3 regions of the Vreelandella piezotolerans genome follow, and region 1 is predicted to be linked to each of the others. Evidence: predicted binding sites of a transcription regulator. Region 1 holds the regulator's gene; each other region holds the start of a gene.
The links. The regulator FNR, encoded in region 1, switches genes on or off when oxygen is low (the NO sensors DNR and NnrR bind a similar motif). The targets are predictions, from matches to a motif close to TTGATNTANATCAA.
Positions count from the first base shown of each region.

Region 2: a site for FNR is predicted at 6,549-6,562, ahead of GYM47_RS06730 (OmpW/AlkL family protein). Genes of this name have one in related genera too.
Region 3: a site for FNR is predicted at 5,873-5,886, ahead of ccoM (cytochrome c oxidase subunit CcoM). Genes of this name have one in related genera too.

Region 1 covers NZ_CP048602.1:3,071,363-3,078,986, reverse strand. Annotated here, with positions in the region: gene GYM47_RS14135 (sodium:solute symporter family protein) at 1-68, opposite strand, end outside; gene GYM47_RS14130 (DUF4212 domain-containing protein) at 75-335, opposite strand; gene GYM47_RS14125 (putative nucleotidyltransferase substrate binding domain-containing protein) at 942-2,759, shown strand; gene GYM47_RS14120 (3'-5' exonuclease family protein) at 2,765-3,415, shown strand; gene ttcA (tRNA 2-thiocytidine(32) synthetase TtcA) at 3,491-4,399, shown strand; gene fnr (fumarate/nitrate reduction transcriptional regulator Fnr) at 4,389-5,138, opposite strand; gene hemN (oxygen-independent coproporphyrinogen III oxidase) at 5,197-6,624, opposite strand; gene GYM47_RS14100 (sulfite exporter TauE/SafE family protein) at 6,788-7,483, opposite strand; gene ccoS (cbb3-type cytochrome oxidase assembly protein CcoS) at 7,480-7,624, opposite strand, start outside.
Region 2 covers NZ_CP048602.1:1,454,887-1,462,510, forward strand. Annotated here, with positions in the region: gene GYM47_RS06690 (cysteine desulfurase) at 1-720, shown strand, start outside; gene sufT (putative Fe-S cluster assembly protein SufT) at 729-1,298, shown strand; gene GYM47_RS06700 (SanA/YdcF family protein) at 1,317-2,132, shown strand; gene GYM47_RS06705 (hypothetical protein) at 2,129-2,575, opposite strand; gene rimK (30S ribosomal protein S6--L-glutamate ligase) at 2,664-3,572, opposite strand; gene GYM47_RS06715 (ATP-dependent zinc protease family protein) at 3,612-4,052, opposite strand; gene GYM47_RS06720 (DUF3549 family protein) at 4,105-5,148, opposite strand; gene GYM47_RS06725 (YqcC family protein) at 5,434-5,766, shown strand; gene GYM47_RS06730 (OmpW/AlkL family protein) at 5,837-6,463, opposite strand; gene putP (sodium/proline symporter PutP) at 6,661-7,624, opposite strand, start outside.
Region 3 covers NZ_CP048602.1:2,161,952-2,169,575, reverse strand. Annotated here, with positions in the region: gene GYM47_RS09975 (ABC1 kinase family protein) at 1-1,192, shown strand, start outside; gene GYM47_RS09970 (GNAT family N-acetyltransferase) at 1,199-1,819, opposite strand; gene GYM47_RS09965 (SEC-C domain-containing protein) at 1,939-3,759, shown strand; gene GYM47_RS09960 (AmpG family muropeptide MFS transporter) at 3,787-5,157, opposite strand; gene GYM47_RS09955 (FKBP-type peptidyl-prolyl cis-trans isomerase) at 5,290-5,808, shown strand; gene ccoM (cytochrome c oxidase subunit CcoM) at 5,946-6,071, shown strand; gene GYM47_RS18365 (hypothetical protein) at 6,364-6,870, shown strand; gene GYM47_RS09945 (GGDEF domain-containing protein) at 6,900-7,624, shown strand, end outside.

The DNA.
Region 1 (7,624 bases):
ATCGCAATGCCGATATAGAGCGCAAACGAGGCGCCAACGAACAGTAAGTTGATTGCAAACTGGCTCATGCTGGCTTACTCCCCCAGGCCGTATTTTTTATCGAGCGCGTTCATTCTCCAGGCGTAGAAGAAGATCAGCACGATGAAGGTGAGAATGGAGCCTTGCTGAGCAAACCAGAAGCCCAGATCCGTACCGCCGACGGGAATGCCCGCGAGCAGTGGGCGAAAGAGGATGGCGCAGCCGTAGGAGACAAATGCCCAGACTACGAGGCATCCGAAGATCAGCCGGACGTTGGCCTTCCAGTATTCAGCAGCATTGGATTTATCGTCTGCCATTGTGTTGCTCTCCAGTTGTGATTTTTAGGGTTGGAAAGTGAACTCAAGATAGCGTGTGGTTCATCAGGGCAACCCCGCATGGAAAACCGCGCTGTTGAGTGAGCGGTAAAACAGTGCTGCCAAACACGTCACCTTCTTATTGTTAAGCCGTTTATGTCGTTAAGGGGTGGTCGGCAAGTTATCGTTAGCGGCTTGAAGTGCATAAGACAAGCGGCATGCGATTACCCTGTATGACTCATGGGTAATACTGGGCAATAATCACCAAAAATAAATCCCAGACTTTGGTATCAGGGTGTTTAAATGGCGGGGTAAGAGCCGGGCGTGAAGACATAAAGCATTATTTTTGATGAATTTTAAGCGTTATTTTAACGCCATTCATGTCGCGATAGGACAATGGTCTATGGCTCGCTTAAAAACAATGTTTGCTACCTTAACCAAAGGTGTTTAGCCGAATTTAAAACGTTCGGGAAAGTCACTACTTTCGTCGCTAAACAAAGGTCGTTAAGACGTAAGCGCTATAGCTAAAAGTATAATGAGTCGATATGTCTAACGTTCGCCACCCCGTGGGTGGTATGTCTCAATCACTGCCCTTAAGCGAGGTCGCCCATGGTAGACGTGGATCTCTCCCAGCTGCCGTTTACGCTGATCGATGACGCCGGGCGTGATCATGTTCGTCGTGGGATGGATCTTGCCTTCTTCGATCGCGATGAAGTCATCCTCGAGATGGGGCAGGCAGGCGAGTCGGTGTTTCTGATTCATAAGGGGGAGGTCGCTGAGTTGGACCCCACGCTGCCTGCCGCTAGCGCGCGAATTGGTCACTACACCGCCGGTGATCTGTTCGGAGCGATCAGTATTCTCAATGGCAAGAGCCGTTACCGCTTCCAAGCCGAGCAGGAGTGCTTGTGCTATGTGATGCCCAAAGCACTGTTTACCCAGCTCTGCCGTCACTACCCACCGTTTGAACAGTTTTTCAAGCAGTCGCTGTCACACAAAGCGCGCCTGCTAACGGAAAAACGCGCTGATGGTGGCGTCACGATGGCGGGTTTCATGCTGGCCAAAGTGCGCGAATGTATGCGCGAGCCGGTACTCATCGATGCATCGAGCACCATTCACGACGCCGTTCGCCAACTGAACGATAGCCATGCCGATAGCCTGCTGGTGAATACGCAAGAGGCGCTGGGCATGGTCACTAAAACCGACCTGCTCAATGGGTTGGTATTGGGGGAGAGTACCCAGCACTCGCCTGTGGCGTCGCTGGCCAACCAATCACTGGTCACCGTCGCGCCCGATCAATACCTGTTCGAAGCACTGATTATGATGACTCGGCATAAGGTCGCTCGCGTAGTGGTAATGGAGGATGAGCACGCCCGAGGCGTCGTGGAATTGATGGACGTGCTGAGCTTTTTCTCCAGCCGTAGCTACGTGGTGAGTTTACAGGTCGAGCAAGCCAATGGCCTGGAAGCTTTGGCGGCTGCCAGCCAACGTACCCCAGAGTTGGTCAACGCGCTAATGGCGCAGGGCGTGAAGCTGCGCTTTGCCATGGAGTTACTGGCAGCGCTCAATGGCCGCATCATGAGTAAAGCCTGGGGTTTTACGGTGCCCGAGCAGTATCACCGCCAAAGTTGCCTGATGGTGATGGGCAGTGAGGGGCGCGGCGAGCAAATCCTAAAAACCGACCAGGATAACGGTTTGATCCTCGCTGACGACTGCCAGTGGCCCACGGTCGCTGACGACATGGCGACCTTGACCCAAACGTTGATAACGCTGGGTTACCCGCCCTGTCCGGGGAATATCATGGTGTCCAACCCTGAGTGGGTGGGCACGGTCTCCCAGTGGCAGCAGCGTATCGCCAAATGGGTCAGTGCCCGCGATGGTGACAGTTTGATGAAACTGGCCATTCTGCTCGACTCTCATGGCGTGGCGGGCAATCCGACGCTGCTCGACCAAGTCCGCCACGCGCTGTTCGAGCACTGCTCCCACGATGAGCTGCTGCTCTCGTACTTTGCCCGTGCGGCACTGCGCTTCTCGACGCCGCTGACCCTATTTGGCTCACTGAAGAAGCCGCAGCACGGTATCGATATCAAAAAAGGCGGGATTTTCCCCATCGTGCACGGCGTGCGCACCATGGCCCTCGAGCGGCGGATAACGGTCACTTCGACGCTGGATCGTTTGGATGATCTGGCCACCGACGGGCGTCTGGATCGACGCTTTGCCGACGATGTGGGTGAGGCGCTGGCACTGTTCACCGAGCTGCGCCTGCGTCAGCAGCTTCAGGAGCTGGATAACGCCCACGCCAAGCGCACTAACCGGGTCGTAGTGCAAGAGCTCTCTTCGCTGGAGCGAGACCTGCTGCGAGAAGCCCTCCACATTGTGAAGGACTTCAAGCAGCGCCTTTCCCACCGCTATCATTTGGAGTATTCGTGAGCGGAATGCGCTTGTTAGATCGACACATGACGCTGCTGAGCGGCTCGTTAAGAACGCTGCTGCAGCGGGAAAGCGATCGACGCCGATGGGCCGATTCGCCCTACGCGTGGCTATTTCAGCCGTACATGGGCGAGGAGTCGGTCGCGATGGCCTGCCAGGTGAGTGACGGTCAGCCCAATGTCGTTAGCGTGGCGGCCGTCGTGCTCAGTCCGCGGCGTGTGCACACAAGCCGTATCTGGTGGGCCACACTGTCAGAATCTCCCGTGCCGGTGTCTGCCACCTTGCGCCGCCATCAGCAGTTACACGCGACGGATACCCCGCGCTCCCCAGATATCGAATGCCTGACAGAGCTGGCCGAATTCATCGGGAATCGGCCGCTCGTCGGTTGGCAGTTAGAGCGCACGATCGAGCCGCTCAACGGGCTATTCAAACGCGTATTGGGGTTCGGTTTACCCAACGCCCAGGTCGACGTTGCCAAGTTGCACGGGCGACAGCTACGGCGTTTGCATCCGCAGGTCGATACCCTCGAATCGCTTGGCGAGGCACTGACCCGTTGGCGGCTGCCACGGCTGATCTGGCCTAGCGTGACCAGCGAAGCCACCGCGAGTGCACTTCTGTATCTACGTTTGCAGCGCGAGATCGCCCTGACCGCCTAGGGTTTGTATTGGGTAGAGCTTCGGAGTGTTGTTAGAATACACACTGCTCCTTTACCCACCGGCAGTGCGACGACCATGTTATCACCTGACTACTTTGACCCTACTTTGTCAGACAGCGCGTCTGACGAGCCTACCGCCACGCAGCACGAGCTGCAGGATGCCAAGCAGAAGCGTGAATTCAACAAGTTGCAAAAACGCCTGCGGCGCGAAGTGGGAAACGCGATCATCGATTACAACATGATCGAGGATGGCGATCGGGTCATGGTGTGCCTCTCCGGCGGCAAAGATAGCTACACGATGCTGGAGATTTTGCGCAACTTGCAACGCAACGCGCCGGTCGATTTTTCGCTGGTGGCGGTCAACATGGACCAAAAACAGCCTGGTTTCCCAGAGCACGTCTTGCCCCAGTATTTGGATAAGCTGGGGGTGGAGTATCACATTCTCGAGCGTGACACCTACTCGGTGGTAAAGGAGAAAACCCCGGAGGGTAAAACCACCTGCGCGCTCTGCTCGCGCTTGCGCCGCGGCTCGCTGTATGGGTTTGCCGAAGAGATCGGCGCGAACAAGATTGCCCTCGGCCACCATCGCGAAGACATTCTAGAAACGCTGTTTCTGAACATGTTCTTCGGCGGTACGCTAAAAGCCATGCCGCCGAAACTGCTCTCGGATGACGGTAAAAACATCGTGATCCGCCCGCTGGCCTACTGTAAAGAGGCGGATATTGCTGAGTTTTCGCGGCAGATGGCGTTTCCCATCATTCCCTGTAATTTGTGTGGGTCGCAGCCGAACATGCAGCGACAAATCGTCAAAGAGATGTTGGCGGAGTGGGACAAGAAGCATCCTGGGCGCTTGGAGAGCATGTTCAAAGCAGTCACCAACGTGGCACCCTCGCAGCTTGCCGATCGCGAGCTATTCGACTTTGCCGGTCTCGAAGCCAAGCAGGCGGCCTTGATGGAAGGACGCATCCAAGCCTTCAACGTGTGATCGTTGGCGCCTCCTCTTCTGCCAGGGTAATGAGGCGCTGCATGTCCAAAATATTGACCTCGCGCCCTGAGACGGCCACGACCTCCTGCTGCTGAAAGCGGCTAAGAATGCGGCTGACCGTTTCGACCGCTAGGCCCAGGTAGTTACCCATATCGGCCCGGGACATGGATAGGCGGAAGCTGTATGGCGAGTAGCCCCGCCGCCGGAAGCGATCAGAGAGCGTAATCAAAAAGCTCGCCAGCCGCTGATCCGCGGTCTTACGCGACAGTAGACGCATCATTCGCCGATCGTCGCGCAGCTCTTTACTCATGCTGCGATAGAGCTGGCCGCGCAGCTCGGGCAGCTCCTCGGAGAGCGAGTCCAGGCGGTCGAACGGAATTTCGCACACCGTCGTCGTTTCCAGAGCCATCACCGTGCCGGGGTAGTGCTCTTCGTCGATGCCGTCCAAACCCACTAGTTCGCTGGGTAGAAAGAAATTGGTGAGCTGGTCATGGCCGTTGCCTTCGCTGGTGACCTGCTTCAAGCTACCCGAGCGCACCGCATAGACACTGGTGAAAGCGTCCCCTTGGCGGAACAGGGGTTCGCCTTTCTTCAACGGCGAGCGGCGGCGAATGATCGCATCGAACTGGCTCATATCCTCGAGCTCCAAGGCGAGCGGTAAGCACAGCGAGCTTAGACTACACGTCTGGCAGCGCGCCTCTTGCAGCAGTGAACGTCGTTGGCTGGCAGGATATGGCATAGGAGTCTCCCTTCTTCTTTCGCCATCATAGGCACAGGGGGCAGGCGGCTCAAGGCGCTCACACGATCTTCGAGTAGCGCTGACCATCCTGACGTTGTAAGTGAGTGTCGAAGGCCATGGCCAAATGCCGAATGAGCAATCGCCCGATCGGCGTGGCGCTCAGCCGAAGGCCCTCACGCTGTACGAGGCCATCCCGTTCGGCGATCGCCAGTCGCTCGAAGGCAGTGGCAAAGTAGTCTGCCGCATCGATATGCCAACGCTGACCGATCGCGTCGAGATCGATGACCATATCGCACATGAACCGCTCGATGACGTCTCTTCTTATTAGGTCATCCTTATTTAAGCGTAGTCCTTTTATCGTTGCCAGCCTACCTTCATCCAAAGCGGCTTCATAGTGGGCGAGTTGAGTAGGGTTTTGGGCGTAAATATCGTCGACCCGAGAAATGGCGGATACGCCCAAACCAATCAAATCGCACTCGGCGTGGCTAGAGTAGCCTTGAAAATTACGCTGCAGCGTGCCGTTGCGCTGCGCCTGGGCCAAGCTGTCGTCGGGGCGTGCAAAGTGGTCCATGCCAATATGCACATAGCCCGCCTGGGTGAGCATCTCGATAGTGGTGTGCAGCATGGCCAGCTTTTCATCGGCGCTGGGCAGGTCGGCCAACTGGATACGTCGCTGGGGTGCAAAGCGGGTCGGCATGTGGGCGTAGTTGAAGACCGATAATCGTGCTGGTCCCAGCTCGATGACCTGACGAAGCGTTTCGGCAAAACGCCGTTCGGTTTGAAAGGGAAGGCCATAGATTAAATCGAGGTTGAGCGAGCGAAAGCCGAGCCGATGCGCTTCGTCCATGAGCGTTTCGGTGAGCACCCGGGGCTGCACGCGATTGATCGCCGCTTGAACCTGCGGATCGAGATCTTGAACGCCAAGGCTTAGGCGGTTAAATCCTAGCGATTGGAGATGTCGCAGGGTAAAGACATCCGCTTCGCGTGGGTCAATTTCAATGGCATAGTCCCGATCTGGCGCGTTCGATAACCCAAAACGGGCATCAAGCCGGTCGACCAAATCGCTCATTTGCGCCAAGGTAAGAAACGTCGGCGTGCCGCCGCCCCAATGCAGTTGCTGCACCGGTCGTTGGGTATCTAAATGGCGCGACGTGAGCACCATCTCACGATCTAGCCGAGACAGGTAGGGCTCGGCCAGCGACGTATTTTTCGTAGCGATTTTGTTGCACGCGCAGTAGAAGCAGATCTTGCGGCAAAATGGGACGTGGACATAGAGCGACAGTGGCTTTTGGCTGGCGTTACTGCGTTCTAGTGCCTGGGCCATATCGTCGGCGGTGAAGCCGTCGTGAAACGACAGCGCTGTCGGGTAAGAGGTATAGCGCGGGCCGCTCGTGTCGTAACGACGTAACAGGGCGTCGTCCCATGCAGTGGCCTCAGCCACTGATGAAGTGGGCTGAGCGTGGGCAGCAGTAGCATGAACGGGCATAGGCAACGCTCCGGTGTAACAGAACAAGCGAGTGAACGGATGCGTTCATGCTACGCCAGGGGGCAGCGCAATGCGTTGAGCTGTATCAAGCAATGGCGTAAAAGCCCATGCCGAAGCGGCTAAGCTAGTTAGAAAGGTGAGAAAGTGCGGCCCGTCGATAGGCTCAGTGCCCGGTAGGGGAGAACAACGTCCAGAGCTGCCACAGCGCAAAACTGATGATGGTCAGCGCGGCGATACTGCGTGTGGCACGGTGGCGAATCAAGTGGCTGAGCTGGCGTGCCGCTAGGCCCGTCGCAAGCAGCGCGGGCAGGGTGCCCAAACCAAAGGCACCCATCAATAGCGCCCCTTGTAACGGATCGGCAATGGCCAAGCTCCAAGCAAGCATCGAGTAGACCAATCCGCAGGGTAGCCAGCCCCACAGGGCGCCTAAAGCAAACGCCTGGGGCAGGTACACGACGGGCATCAAGCGCCTGCCGATGGGTTCGATATGGCGCCAAAGCCTGCGCCCTATCGCTTCCACTTTCAATAAGCCTTTCCACCAGTTAGCGATATACAGCGCCATCAACATCAGCATCACCGCCGCGACGACCTGTAGCGCGAGACGTGCATGAGGCGATAGTGAGATCAAGGTGCCCAGTCCGGCTACCAAAGCGCCAGCCGTCATGTAGCTCATGATGCGCCCTAGGTTATAGCCGAGCAATAATCCACCCATACGGGCAGGGTGTCGCATGCTGGGTGGCACGGCAAAGGTGAGCGCACTCATGATGCCGCCGCACATGCCAATGCAGTGGGCACCCCCCATCAAGCCAAATACGAAGGCTGCCAGCAGTGGCGGCAAGTCAAGTCCGGTCGGGTTCACGGCGGTGGCTCACGGTCACGGGGTGGCTTGGTGCCTTTTTTGCGCTCGGCGCGCTGTTCGGGGGTGAGATCGTTCTCATTGTCGTCGAACAGAATGCGATGGGCAGGGCCTTCCAAGTCGTCGAACTGGTCATTCTTCACC
Region 2 (7,624 bases), 1.6 Mb from region 1:
GCCGTGAATCATGTCTCCAATGCACTGGGCACGATCAACCCGGTGAAAGAGATGGCGGCATTGGCGCATCAGCACGGCGCATTGATCCTGGTCGATGGCGCCCAGGCCACGCCGCATCAGCAGGTCGATGTTCAGGAGATAGACGCCGATTTCTACGCTTTCTCAGGTCATAAAGTATACGGCCCCACGGGCGTAGGCGTGCTTTACGGCAAGCAGGCGCTACTAGAGGCCATGCCGCCTTGGCAGGGTGGTGGTGAGATGATTAGCACCGTCTCTTTCGATGTTGGCACTACCTTTGCCGATATTCCTCATAAATTCGAAGCGGGCACGCCCGCCATTGCCGAGGTCGTGGCACTAGGGCGCGCCTTGGAGTGGATGGAAGGCGTCGGTGTCGACGCGATTAGTGCTTGGGAAACGGTATTGCTGGACCATGCGACTCAGGCCGTCAACCAGATCGACGGCCTGCGTATCCTGGGAACCGCGCCCCATAAAGCGGGTGTTCTCTCCTTTGTGGTCGAGGGTGCGCATGCCCAGGACATTGGCCTGCTTATCGACCAGTTAGGCGTCGCGATTCGCACTGGACACCACTGTGCTCAGCCGCTGCTTCACCATTTTGGTGTCGAGGCAACCTGTCGTGCCTCGTTTGCGGCGTATAATACGCTCGACGAAGTGGATATCTTCGTGGCAGCGCTCAACCGCGTGATTGGGATGGTACGTTAAGGACTGCTATGGATATCGAGCAAGTGGCCAGCCTCGAACGAGGCCAACAACTACCGCTGCAACGAGATGTCGACGCTATCGCCATTCCGTTTGGCAAAACGGAGACGCTGGCGGAAGATAGTGTCGTCAGCGTCATGCAAGCCAAAGGCAGCTCGGTCAGTGTCGGGTTCGAAGGGCGTTTATACTTGATCGAAGGACGTCATTTGGACGCGCTGGGGCTAGAGCCGCTCCCACGGCCGACGCTCCCTGAGAGCGCTAGCGATGAAGAGATCGAGCAGTTCGTGTGGGATCAGTTGCGCACCTGTTTCGATCCCGAAATACCGGTCAACATCGTTGATCTAGGGTTGGTATATGGCTGCCGAATCGAGCGCTTGATCAGCGGCGAGCGTATGGTGACTATCCGTATGACGTTGACCGCGCCAGGGTGTGGAATGGGGGACGTGATTGCCGCCGATGCGCGCAACAAAATCCTGGGAGCGCCGCAAATCAACAAGGTGCATACCGAGATCGTCTTCAGCCCGCCCTGGAGTCGTGACATGATGAGCGACGAAGCCAAGCTAGAGCTCGGCATGTTCTAACCCCTGTTGGGGAGCTGGATGCACAGCCTGTTATTACGTTGGATGAAGCGTTTGCTAATGTCGCTAGGAGCCTTGTTGCTGCTGGCGACATTGCTGTTTATAGCCGGTAATTTGTGGGTGCTCGCGAGCACCACACGCTATATCGACGGCCACTGGGCGCAGTGTCGTCCGACCGATGTGGCGATTGTGTTTGGCACCTCTCACTGGACGCGCAGTGGTCTGCGCAACCCTCACTTTCATGCCCGCATGCGAACCTCAGCGCGCCTTGTGGCTGACCAACGTGTGAAGCATCTGCTGATCTCCGGGGACAATCGCACCCAGGCGTATAACGAGCCGCGCGCAATGTGGCGAGACCTGTATCGCCGAGGGGTGTCCGCGGAGCAGCTGACGATGGATTTCGCTGGCTTTAGCACCTACGACACGATGGTGCGTGCGCGAGATGTGTTTCAGTTGGATGAGGCGCTATTGGTCACTCAGAGCTGGCATTTGCCTCGGGCCATCTTTATTGGTCGAGCGCTAGGCATGGACGTGACGGGCTGCATCGCAGAGGAGCAACCCGCAGCAGACGAGTGGCGGCTGAGGATGCGCGAGTGGGTCGCACGCATTGCCACGTTGGGAGACCTATACCTCTGGGGGAGGGAGCCTTACTTTCTTGGTCCCGCTGAGCCGATCGATCTACAGCCGGAGAGTAGTAGTGCGACTGAAAGCAGCAAACCGGCACTCGAAACGACCGTTAATAGCGATGCTGCTCTACTGTTATTGCAGACGCAGGAGGATGAAAGGGGGATAGAGCCGAGTGCCGAGGAGTACTTAACCCCTAATGCCCGATACTAGCGCCGGGCTTTGCGTTTTTGCAGGCTATACAGCTCCCGGATAAGCTTTCGGCAACCCTGCATGCACTCGTCCACGACCGGCTCGATGGGATCGGGCAGAGGGTGAGTGAATAGCGTTGAAAGGGCCTGCATGAGTACACGCTCTTGTTCCAACAGCTCATTGATCAATACTTGGCTATCGTTGCCCACGAAACTCTTCAAACGGCTCCACAGCCACAGAAAATCGTCCCGCTCGACATCCGCATCCCGTGGCAGCATTTTCAGGTGAGCACGGGCAAGCTCCTGCAACGTGCGCATTTGTTGGAGTCGCTCAGTATAGTGCGGCTTCAGTGCATCGCGCAGCGAGGGGCGCAGGCGTTCGATATTGTCCTGGAAATAATCAATGCTATCGGCCAGCGCTTCCAGCACGCTGTCCATCGCCACTTGGCGATTGTCGAGAAACATGAGCGTCTACCTCCTTCGGTGACGCAGATTGTGGGGGTGGCAGCGTTGATTTGCCACCCCTAATGGGGATTATTTTTGCAATTGACCGTTAGCCTTTAGGCTTGGGTGGTGCTTTGCGAGCAGGCACTGCATTCTTTTCGATATGCTCGATGATCATGCCGGCAATATCCTTGCCGGTGGCGCTCTCGATGCCCTGTAGTCCGGGAGACGAGTTGACTTCCATGATCACCGGGCCGTGGTTCGAGCGAAGCAAATCCACGCCCGCGACGCGCAGTCCCATCGCCTTGGCTGCACGAATTGCGGTGGAACGCTCTTCGGGGGTAATGCGAATCACGCTAGCGGTGCCGCCGCGGTGTAGGTTAGAGCGGAATTCGCCCTCTGCCGCTTGTCGCTTCATCGAAGCGACGACCTTATCACCAATGACGAAACAGCGAATATCGGCGCCGCGTGCTTCCTTGATGTACTCCTGCACCATGATATTGGCTTTCATGCCCATGAAGGCTTGAATTACGGACTCTGCGGCTTGGTTGGTTTCTGCCAATACCACACCAATGCCTTGAGTGCCTTCCAGTAGCTTGATGACCAGGGGGGCACCCTTCACCATGGTGATCAGGTCGGGAATGTCGTCAGGGGAGTGAGCAAAACCAGTAATGGGTAGGCCCAAGCCTTTACGGGAGAGCAGCTGCAGCGAACGCAGCTTGTCACGGGAGCGAGTAATCGCGACCGAGTCGTTGAGGACGTAAGTGCCCATCATTTCGAACTGACGTAGCACCGCACAGCCGTAAAAAGTCACCGACGCGCCAATACGAGGGATGACCGCATCGAACGGCTCGATTTCCGCGCCTTTATAGTGAATAGAAGGGTGGTGCGAGGCGATGCTCATATAGCAGCGCAGGGTATCCACAACCCGGGCAGTGTGGCCGCGCTGTTCGGCGGCTTCCACCAGTCGGCGGGTAGAGTAGAGGTTGCGATTACGCGAAAGCAGGGCAATATGCATGCAAGGCTCCGGGTTGAAAAAGTTGCCGTTTAAAAGTGTTCAAGGCTCGCCGTGCAAAAAAGCGGCACCGGGGGCGACGAGCAGGCGACGCATGGCACGCCTGCCCAGCAACATCGCGTGGCGCATATTGCTACGGTCGGTCAGGGTGAGTTCAACCGGAAAGTTCAGTTCGCCCAGTTGCATAGGGGTTCTAATCACATAGCGCCACTCGCTATGGCCGTTTGAGCTGGTGACGCGTCGACGGTCGTGTAGGTGTAAACGGTAGCGGTGTGCTGGGGTTTCTGGTCCGCCGCTATGGGTCAAAAAACTCACCCATAGCTGCCCGTCGGCATCTTCGTGGGTTTCGATCTCTTCAGCGTGCAGTGCCGACGTGCGCGCACCGGTATCGGCTTTGCAGCAGAGGTGAAGCCCTAACTCAGGTAACGTCACCATTTCGCGGCGGCCGATGACCGCTTTGGCCTGATAGGGTAATTCCTTCACAGTGCACTCCTGACGATATAAGAAAAACAAGACATAGTGATGACGTTTGTTGTTAGCCGTTATGCGAAGACTGCATGGCCGATAAACGCGCCTGGATAGCGGAACCCGCAGGCGCGTCACGTAGGGTAAGCATAACGGGTAAGCGTAGACGAGGAATCAACGCAATGTCGCGTACCACGGAGGCAAAGTGGCTGCGCTCGTCTTCCGCCAAGCGCTGTAGGAACCGGGGAAGGCGTTCGGCGTCTTCTAGCCATGGCCAGCCGCGTCCGGCTATGGCGGCCATCAAATCTGGGCCGCAGGCTGCCGGGTCGTTTAGCAGGTGGCTGTACCATTCGCCTGCTAGAGCTGCACGGGAGCTGCCAACGGACCGCACGCAGGCGCACAGCGTTTCTAAATCTCCCTCGCTGGCTGCCACCTCGCCACGCGCGCACAGAGCTTCGACGAGCGCATCCGGCAAGGGTTGGTGCTCCAAGCAGTAGCAGAGGGAGTGGATCACACTTGTCGGCAGGCCGGGAATGCGGCCGGCGAGCGCCTCTGCGGTCTCGTTATCCAAGCGAACGACGTAATCGGCAATGCCTTGTAGCCCCAAAGCTTGCCAGTCGATCGTCTGTTGGCCGCTCAAATACGCTTCCACAGCCTCTAGGTGCTGGCTGGCAGATAGGCCATGGGCATGGGTAGCCCGGGCATTGAGCATGGCCTGAAAAGTAATGTCCGGCGTAAACGCCAGTGGATTATCTTTCATCAGATGATCGACGTCTGCCGTGTCGGCGGCGCCCAGGTCGGTGGCGGCGGCATTGCGCCCAAGCGTTTCCAACAGACGGTTGATGAAACCGTCACGCTGGGCAGGCGAGAGCATGCCTTGCTCGTCCAGTGGCAGTGCCAAGAACCAAATGGCAGGCTCTTCCATGGCTCCCAAACGGAAGACGATGGCGAGCCGTGCCTGACCCTGCCAAGGCTCGGGCCATGCGTGCTCGGCGTTCTCGAAAGCGCGCAATACGTCTCGTGGACACGCCGTGACCCGGCGCCCCATATGGTAAAGCGATACCTCCGCACCGCTGCGCGTAAAAAACTCATCAAGGGTGTGAATTGGCTGCATGACATCCTTCCGCTTTTCAAGCCTGCACTCTACCTTGCTGGTTTGCCACTGTCAGCCGCAACCGCTGATTAATCCGCGCTTTATTATCTAGGTGGTTAAAAATTGAACAACGTTGTGTAAGCCGCGTGAGAGTAGCGGTGGCGACACCTTTCCATAGTTTATCCACAGCCTCTTGCAGGTTTTCTGTGAATCTGTGAATAACGACTTCGATAGAGGCGTACGAGTGGCAACTTACCCACAGAGTTGGGATAATGGATGTCAACATTGTTCAACCCCAAGGTGTTTATGAGCGTCCATCAACAGCTTCAAACCGCGCTTCTCGAGCTTGAAGCCGCCATGAAGGCCGCGAATTTATGGCGCACCCCTACGCCCGAGGCGTCGGCGTTTGCCAGCCAGCAGCCTTTCTGTATCGATACCATGTCGTTGCCTCAATGGGTGCGTTATGTGTTCATTGCGCGACTGAACGCGTTAATCGATGCCAAAGCCGCCATGCCTGCCAAGTGCGACGTTGCCCCGGCGGTGGCGGCTTACATGATGCAGGAGAAGCTCAGGGCCAGTGACCAAGTGCTCGTCGTCAAAGCAGTGGAGCGTGTCGACCAAATCGTCACCGAGAATTAAGAGCGTGTCTCATCAACGAAAATGCCCAAGGCGCTCGCCCTGGGCATTTTTTTGTGGAGACTGCGTCGCTTCAGAAACGATAGCTCAATCCTGCCATGACGACCATGGGGTCAATGGCAACGGTGCCTGCAGCGGCACCATTGACGGTGGCATCGGTATCGATGTCCAAGTACCAGGCGGCAGCATTCAATGCCCAATGTTCGTCGATCAGCAGGTCGACACCAACTTGGGCGGCAGCGCCCCAGGAGTCGTCGAGATCGAGTTCGCCAATCGCTAGCTGCTCATCGGAGAAGCGTGTGTAATTGATGCCTGCGCCAACGTAGGGTTGTACGCGAGCGTCGCTTCCGCCCAACGGATAGTACTGCAAGGTTAAGGTCGGCGGCAGGTGCTTGGTAGAGGCGAGGTTCTCGCCGTTGAGTTGGATGTCGTGCTCAAAGGGGAGTGCGGCCAGCAGCTCGACGCCCAGCTTATCGTGGAAGCGGTAGCCCAAGGTGAACGCGAAGTCGGTTTTATCCTGAACATCCACTGCGAAGGCACCGCCTGCCAGCGAGCCGTTGTCGCTCTTGGGGGCTACTTTAGCGACCCCTACACGGGTGAAAAAGTCGCCGGCACCGTAGGCAATGGCTTGGCTGCTGATGGCCAAGGTGGCAGCGGCAAACCCAGTGGCGAGTAAGGTGGGAAGTGATAAAAGGCGCATGGCGTCGCTCCTGACCGTTCATTTTAGGGAAGTGAGTTGCTTAGCAATCATGCGGACAGTGTATCGAGTCAGGGCGAAGGCGTTCTTGACCTGGAGCAATCGCGGTGCTCTTGTGGCTCGAAACTTTCGACACAAAGTACCGCGCACAAAAAAGCTCAGCGGGTTGCCCCGCTGAGCTTATTGCATCCTATCTTGGGTTACACTTCTTGACGGTCGATATGCTTGTACTCACCGGCGTCTGCCGTCACGCTGCTGACGACCAGAATGGCGATGAACGAGGCGATGAAGCCTGGAATGATTTCATACACGCCGGGACCACCCATGAAGGAGCCGTTCCAGCCCAGTGCAATCCATACCATGACGGTGACTGCGCCGACGATCATACCGGCTACCGCGCCCGCACCGTTAGTACGTGGCCACATCAGTGACAAGATGATCAGCGGGCCAAAGGCTGCACCAAAGCCCGCCCAGGCGTTACTGACCAGACCCAGCACTTGGGAGTTTTCGTCAGAGGCAATAAAGGCTGCCACAATACCGACCAGCACGACGCAGACCCGCCCCACTGCCACACACTGCTGCTCAGTGGCATTTTTGTGCAGGAAGAGACGATAGAAATCCTCGGTCAGCGAGGAAGAGGAGACGAGCAGCTGACTAGAGATGGTGCTCATGATGGCCGCCAGCAGCGCCGCATACAGGAAGCCGGTGATCAACGGATGGAACAGCAGGTTGGCTAGAATAATGAAGATGGTTTCTGGGTCTTGTACGTCCAGCCCATTACGAACGGCAAACGCACGACCTGCCAAGCCCAGAGAAACGGCTCCAATGAGCGATACCAGCATCCATCCCATGCCAATGTTGCGCGCAATGGGCACATCCTTTTGTGAGCGGATGGCCATGAAGCGCACGATGATATGCGGCTGACCAAAATAGCCAAGGCCCCAAGTAACCGCTGACAGCCAGCCGATAAAGGTCAAGCCGGTCGTCCAAGAGAGCAGGGTGGGGTCAACGCTATTCAGCGTTTCGGAGGCCTGGGAGAAACCGCCGCCGCCTTCGCCGAACAGTACTACGGCTGGCATGATGATCAGCGCCAACATCATGATGCAGCCCTGCACGAAGTCGGTCATGCTCACCGCCAAAAAGCCGCCCACGACGGTATAGATC
Region 3 (7,624 bases), 910 kb from region 1:
TTTGCTTAAAACGCGGCTGGGAGGCCAAGCGGATTGGCGGTCGCTGGGCGAGGCGCTTTTCGAAGGGCTTTCGGAATTGAAGGGCCCGGCCATGAAGCTGGCGCAAATCATGTCCCAGTGGGATGACCTGCTGCCACCCGATCTTGCCAACGAGCTGGCGCGTCTACAGCGTCAGGCTGAACCCATGCCCTGGACTAAGATTCACGAGGCGCTGGTGCTCCAGTACGGCGATATCGACCAGCACTTCCATGAGATCGAAGAGCGCCCCTTTGCCAGTGCCTCCATGGGGCAGGTTCATAAAGCGGTCACGCTAGACGGCGAGACGGTGGTGCTCAAAGTGCAGTATCCCGGCCTTGCCGACGTGTTGGAGAGCGATCTAAAGCAAGTCAAGCGCATCATGGGGCTGGGGCGCTGGTTCAAGGTGCCCCAAGCACGGCTGGATGCGCTGTTCGAGGAGCTGGCGGCGGGCCTGCGTGACGAGCTGGATTACCACGCCGAGGCCGAGGCGCTGGCTCGCTACCGGGAGCGCTACCGTGATAATCCCGCGCTGGTGATCCCTGAGCCGCTTTTTGAACTCTCTGGCCAGCACGTGCTGGCCATGCGCTTTGTCGACGGCACGCCGCTGCGCGATTTAGAAAGTGCCGACGACGCTACACGGCAAAAGGTGGCGGTGGCACTGGCAGATTGGATCACCGAAGAGCTGTTTACCTACCGTGAACTGCACGCCGATCCCCATGCGGGTAACTTCGCTTGCGACGACCAGGGCCGTTTGGTGATTTACGATCTAGGTGCGGTGATCCCCGTCCCCGAAGCGCGGCTCAAAGCCATGATGCAGCTACTGGATGCCACCCTGGCTCGAGACCCGCTGGCCATGGATGAGGCGCTAATGAAGATGGGCGGCCGCCAGGGCCAAGGGGCGCCGCTGGCACTATATCGGGAATCCGCCGAGTGCATTACGCCGCTGTTCGCGCCCGGCGAGCAGGATTTTAGCGACGTGCGCGTTCACCGCCGCTTGCGGGAACTCACTCCTAAAGTATGGGCGGCCATGGACCGCCTGCAGCCACCGGCAGATACGCTTCTGCTCTCACGTGCGCTCAATGGCCACTACTGGAATCTGGTGCGCTTGAAGGCGCGTTTGGACATGCATGGACGCACCGAGCCGCTGCTGCGCTGGGCTAGAGGTTCGGCATGAGCCGTATCAGCTCGTCAATGGCTTGAGCCAGAACACCAGGGTCTTTTCGGTCTCCTGGTCATGGCCGCGATCTTTCCAGGCAAAGAGTGCCCGCAGGTTTGGGTAGCGCTGGTAGCCTTGGCTCTTCCAAAAGCCGTTCAGCGGTGCATATGCTGGCGGTTTGTCAGGATGATCGACCTCGCGCTCGACGGCGCAAAAGGCCGCCGTTTCGAATCCTCGAGCCTTGGCATGAGCTTCCCGGGTTTGCATGAACGCTTTGCCAATGCCTTGACCACGATAGTCGTGTAACAGCACCGACTCGCCGTAATAAAAGACACCGATGGGGGCGATGCCCGCCGTTTCGAAAGGCTGACGAAATGCCTCCACCTCGTTGACCAGCGGTTGGCCCGTGGAGGCCCCCACGAGGCGTTCACCATCGAAAGCGAGCACGAACAAACTGGCCGGATTGTCTGCGTAGCGGCCCAGGTAATCTGCCTCGTAGTCCAGATCACCTTCGTAAAGGTAAGGGTAGTCGTGAAAGACCTGGATGCGCAGCCGCGCCAACGCGTGTAGGTGAGGGGCTATGGCGCGTCCCTGGCGAGTGATTAGCTGAAGATCGTTCATCGCGTCGTCGCTCTTGTCTAGCATCGTTGTCGTTACACTAGCAGGACCAGGGGCGAGGGCCAATCCTCCTGCGTGTGGCGCATCGACCGTGTTAGACTATGCCGCCGAATAGTCGGTGACCGATCAACGTGTTGGAGATGGCAATGCTAGCGGTATGGGTCGATCAACTGCTGGGATTTGCCTCAGGGGCACTCTCGGCAATCAGGCAGCAGGAACACTATCCCGATTTCATGACCTGGGTGCGTGACCAAGGCGCTGCCTGCTTCAACGATAACGTGGCGACAGCACAAGCCTTGGCGCCCATTCTATGGTCGCAGACACCCTTGGAAAGGTTGAATTTTGCCTGCGAACCCTTGGCGACGCCAGGTCGCAACGAGCCTTGCTGGTGCGATTCAGGGCGCAAATACAAGCAGTGCTGCTACCGCGTCGAGTTTCCAACGGACATTCCCGAGCAGATGATGTGGATGCTGTCGCTGCGCGAGTGGAAGGGCGCCACGCTGAAAGCTGCGCTGGAGAGCCAGCAGGCACCGGCGCAAGCCCTGCTGGAAGCGGGATTAATTGCCGCTGAGAGTGGTCAAACGGGCCGCTCTATGCAGATTTTGGAGTCGCTGTTCGATGGCAGCGACTGGTCGCGCCTGCCTGAGCAAGCCGAGCCCGCTTTCGAGATTCTGTTGGATATCTACCAAGAGCGCGGTTTTACTCGCAAGCGCGCCGATTTACTGGACGACGTCATGGAGCGTGGGCCGCTCTTCCTGCGTGGCGTCGCCCTGGAGCGGCTATGCTTGATGCACTTGGATAACGATGATCTAGACAGCGCCCGGGCGGCATTCGTGAAAGCCCAACAGGCGCTGCCCGATTCTCCAACGCTGGCGTATATCGAAGCCATGCTGCTGCTCCACGAAGGCCATGAGGCCGAGGCTAAAGAGCGTGCCAACTTTTGGTATCGCCGCTTGGTACGTCAGGGTGATCTGGAGGAAGACCAGCTCGACTTCTTGGCCGCTTTGGCGGATAACCCGGGTGCCACGCTGGCCGATCAGCTCTTGAGTGCCGAAGAGGACATGGCCACGCCGCTGGTCTCCCTCCAAGCGCTGTTGGCCGCGCTGCCCGTGGCGCCAAAGCTTTCGATCGAGCAGGATCCGGACTCGGGACGGTTGCTTTACACCACCTCGGCTCGTGAAGAGACGCTGTTTGCTGCCTGGCACGAGCAGTTCCAGGTCATGGTAGACGAGGACGTGGCCCTGGGCTTCCGTGACGATCCTTGGGGCAATGCCGTGGAGTGGATGTCGGCGTTGTGCGCACATCCGGAGTGGCTAGACGCCCCTCAGGTGGTGCAAGACCTGACGTTGGCACTGACCAGCCGCTTCGGCAGCTTGCCGTGGATGGCGCCGTCGTTGCTGGAGCCGCTGGCCCTGCGGTTGTCACGCTGGTTGGAACAGGCGCGCGCGGCTGGCGAAGGCAGCCTATGCTGGGACGATGCCGATAACGCCATTTTGCTGCGCACCGGTTTGGCGCTGGTGGTAGGCATGGAGCGCGGCGCTCGCCAGCACTCCCGAGAGCTGGCCGAAGAACTGCTGACCATCGATCAAGAGGACAGTTTGGGTTTGAGAGAACTGGTGCTCGATCAATTGCTACGCGACGACCGTAACGCAGAAGCGCTGGCGCTGACCGAAGAGCCCCAGAAAGACGATGGCTCACTGTTGCTGGGGCTGCTCATGGGACGCACGCTCGCGCTTTATCGTTTAGGCCAGCAAGACGCGGCGGAGTTGGCCATTCAAGCCGTCAAGGCCCATAATCGCCACGCGCTGGACATGATTTGCGCCGAGAATCCGAGGCCTTCCATGCCCCATGCCGATGGCCAAGTGGACCCGGGTTCACGGGCGGAAGCGTGGCAGTATCGTACGCTGATGCGTGACCAGTGGCGCACAACGCCTGGGGCGCTGGAGTGGCTGGCCACTCACTGCTGATGACGGCTGGTCTCGTTGGACGAGCGGCTAATCACGTGCGCCGCTCGTCGGAGCGGCCACCAGCTGCTTGTCGCGGCTTATCCATATCGCCAGCACGATGGCAGGCAAGCCAAGCAGCGTCGCGATGACGAAAAACGTTGGATAGCCTTGAGCGCTCACCACGATGCCGCCAAAGCCGCTCAGGAATTTCCCCGGTAGTGTCATTAGCGATGAAAACAACGCGTATTGTGTGGCGGTATAGGCGCGCGAGGTCAAGCTCGACAAGAACGCGATAAACACGGCACTTGCCAATCCGTTGGCCAGATTATCGCCGATGATCGTCACCACCAGCATGGGTAGCTGGTTACCGACCAGCGCGAGCACTGCAAACAATAGGTTGGTGATCATCACCAGCCCCGCACCCACTATCAACAGCGCTCCAATACCGTACCGGGCGACTAGCAGTCCCCCCAAAATCCCCCCTGTGATACTCATGGCGATCCCAAACACATTGGTGACGTTAGCAATGGTCGCCAGCGAAAAGCCCAGGTCGATATAGAGCGGATTGGCCATGGAGGCCATGGCCAAGTCGCTGATACGAAACACGGCAATGAAGATTAAAAGAGCGATCGCTTTCACGCCGAAGCGACGAAAGAAATCGGTAAACGGGCAAACGATAGCGCCAATGGCCCAGGCCCCCAAACGTCGCAGTGTTTTAGGCTGCCCCCGGCTGGCACGAATGAAGGCGCGTACTTTGGGTTCATGGATGAGCTGCACGTTTAACGAGGCCCGCTTGGGTTCGGGGCGAATCAACACGGTCATCACGCCAATGCCCACCAGCGCCGCCATGGTCAGATACGCCGCGTGCCACGAAACCGCCGAGGCCACGTAGAGCGCCCCGGCGCCCGCTGCTAACAGTCCGCCGCGATAACCGATGATGTAGGTCGATGCCATGGCTGCCTGCACATCGTCATCGGCGGATTCGATACGATAGGCATCGATGGCAATGTCCTGCGTAGCGGAGCCAAATGCCACCAGCAGTGCAAAGGCGGCCACCCAACCCAGATTGCCTACCGGCTCTAGCCCCGCTAGCCCGATGAGGCCAGCAGCAATCATCCCTTGGGCGAGCAACATCCATCCCCGGCGTTGCCCAAAGGCGCGGGTCAGTAGCGGTAGTGCGAGCCGGTCTACCACCGGGGCCCAGAAGAATTTGATCGAATAGAGCATGCCAATCCAGGCGAAAAAGCCGATGGCGGCAACGTCGACGCCGTCGCTGCGCAGCCAGGCCGAGAGTGTCGAGAACACCAATAAAAAGGGCAAGCCTGCCGAAAAGCCTAAAAACAGCATGGTGATCACGGGCGCTTTGCAGTAGATGCCAAGCGCCGCCAGCCAACTGCGCTGGGGTATCGGGGTGGGCATGAAAGGGGCTTCTCCAGAAAGAAAACATCGGTGACGTGGCCCGCTGGAAAACCCGACGATGTTAGACTGTGCCAAGGATTCATGGTCAGCGTGCCATGACAAAGGCGACAGCTTACCGGAGAGGAGTTTTCCATGTCGATTACCGCCCATCAGGTAGTGACCTTGCACTACGTACTCAGCGATGTGCTCAGCGATGGTAGCACCCGCGTGCTGGATGACTCCCGTGCACGTCAAAAGCCGCTGGAGTACCTTCACGGTCATGACAATATTCTGCCGGGCCTCGAGCGTGATTTAGCCGGTAAAACAGCAGGCGATGAAGTGAGCGTCACGCTGACGGCGGCGGATGCGTATGGACTGCGTAACGAAGCGTTGGTGCAGAAGGTGAGCCGCGCTTCGTTTGGTGGCGCGGACATCGAGCCCGGTAGCCGTTTTCAAACGGAAGGCGAAGCGGGGCCACAAATCGTGACCGTGCTGGCCATTGACGGTGATGACGTCACCGTGGACACCAATCACCCCCTGGCTGGCCACACACTGCGCTACCAAGTGAGCATTCTTGACGTGCGTGAGGCAACCCGTGCCGAGCTTGCCAAGGGCCACCCGCTGCCGCCGGGCACCGAACATAGTAAAGTGGAAGATCGCAAAGTGTTGTAAGCCCCCCCTAAAAACTGACCTGCATCAAGTGCACGGCTGCCTTTGAGGCGGTCATTTTGAAAGCTTGATCCAGGTCAGTTTCCTCTTGGCTGAACGCAGTACGATGGCCCCATACATCACAGCGGGAGGGGAACATCATGTACTGGGACGACGCTGTTATTTTTGGCTTGGCCACGGTCGCCTTAGTGATCGCTTTCATGGTGGGGTGGGTAGGCTTCGTGATTCGTGACCACCTGCGCAAAGACGAACGCAAAAAACCGTGATTGCAACGACTCTCATGTGCAGATAGCTCGCAGCGTGATACTGCTTTCGTCAATCGACGGTATCAGTCGTCAGGGGAGGGGGCTTACGCCAAGGTGTAAGCTTCCTGTTGCCGGCCCTTTTGGGTCGGCTTTTTTGTGCTTTTTACTTCACTAATTCTCATTGGCCACGGACCCCCAAAGGGAATCGATTGAGCCGAAAGTGTTAATAGACGTTGAAGAGCATTGGCCTTCTTGCTCTGGTAAAGTGCATGGATCTTATCGTGCACTAAACCAAACTAGGAAGCTGCCTGCTATGAATGCTGTTCCGTCTCGTCTGCCCCTGCGCTTCGGTAGGGCGTGCTCCAAAGCAGCCATGGTGCTCGTTACCTTATTACTGGTTGGCGTGTCGCCCGCGGTTCAAGCACAAGCGCTGAGCTTGATCAATGGGGAGTCCACGCAAAAGGTAGCACTGGGTGATTTGCGTGATCGTGCCGATACCGCCTTTACCGTTTTCGATCCTTTCCAAGGCCGTGATGTCGACATGCGCGGCATCTCTTTCCGTGATTTTTTGATCGAGCATTTTGGCGAGGTGCCGCCGACATTGCACTTTACCGCCTGGGATGATTACGAGGTCAGTCTTGGCGGCTGGGACGACCCGAGTTGGTACTTGGTGACCATCGAAGATGGCGAGCCCCTAAGCCTGCGCTCGCGGGGGCCCATCCGGCTAGTCGAGCGGGAGTATTCTGGACGAGATATCGAAAACTTGCGCGACTTCAACGACTGGATTTGGATGATTCGCAGCATCGAGGCACAGTGGTGACCTCTCCAGATCCAAATAAGCAGCAAGGCTTGTCAGTTCGCTGGGGGGGGCATCGGCTGTTTAACTGGCTGTCGCTGAGTCTGATGAGTTTCGTGGGCCTGATGGTGCTGATCGTTTACGAAGCGCGCTGGGTCTACCCTGAAATCCAAGCCTATTTCAGCCAGACCGGCAGTCTCACTGGCCAGCAGTTGGCGACCCGTGCGCGAGGCTATGTGCAGCGCGCTCAAGAGGAGCTGTTGGTCGCCGCCTCACCTCTCGAAATCAATAGCGCTCGTCACTCGCTGGAACTTGCCTACGGTCTGTTCGACGTGGACGTTTACCGTCAAAAATATGCCTGCACCGAACCCAGCTTGGCACTCATGGATGAACTTGCCGAGCTCCTCGATACTCAGCAGGTCGACCCCTTCGATGCCGCTCATGCCCTGTTCATTCCGGTTCAGTGTCTGACTCGCATCGAGATGAATCAGCTAGACCAACGCGGTGTGGTCATCAATGATTTTTCATCCAGCACTCGTCGGCACCATCAGATACTGACGTACTCAAGCGTGCTAATTTTTGCGCTGGGCCTGCTGTTTTGGATCATGCACCAACGCCAGCTTAAACGCACCGAGCGGGCGAATTCGGAAAAAATTGCCTGGATGGCTAGGGCCATGTGCGATCCTCTGACCGGCATTGGCAATCGCAGCGCGCTCTACCAAGACGTTGCGGCGTATACAGGCTGTTCGATGGGCTTGATCCTGGTCGATATCGATTT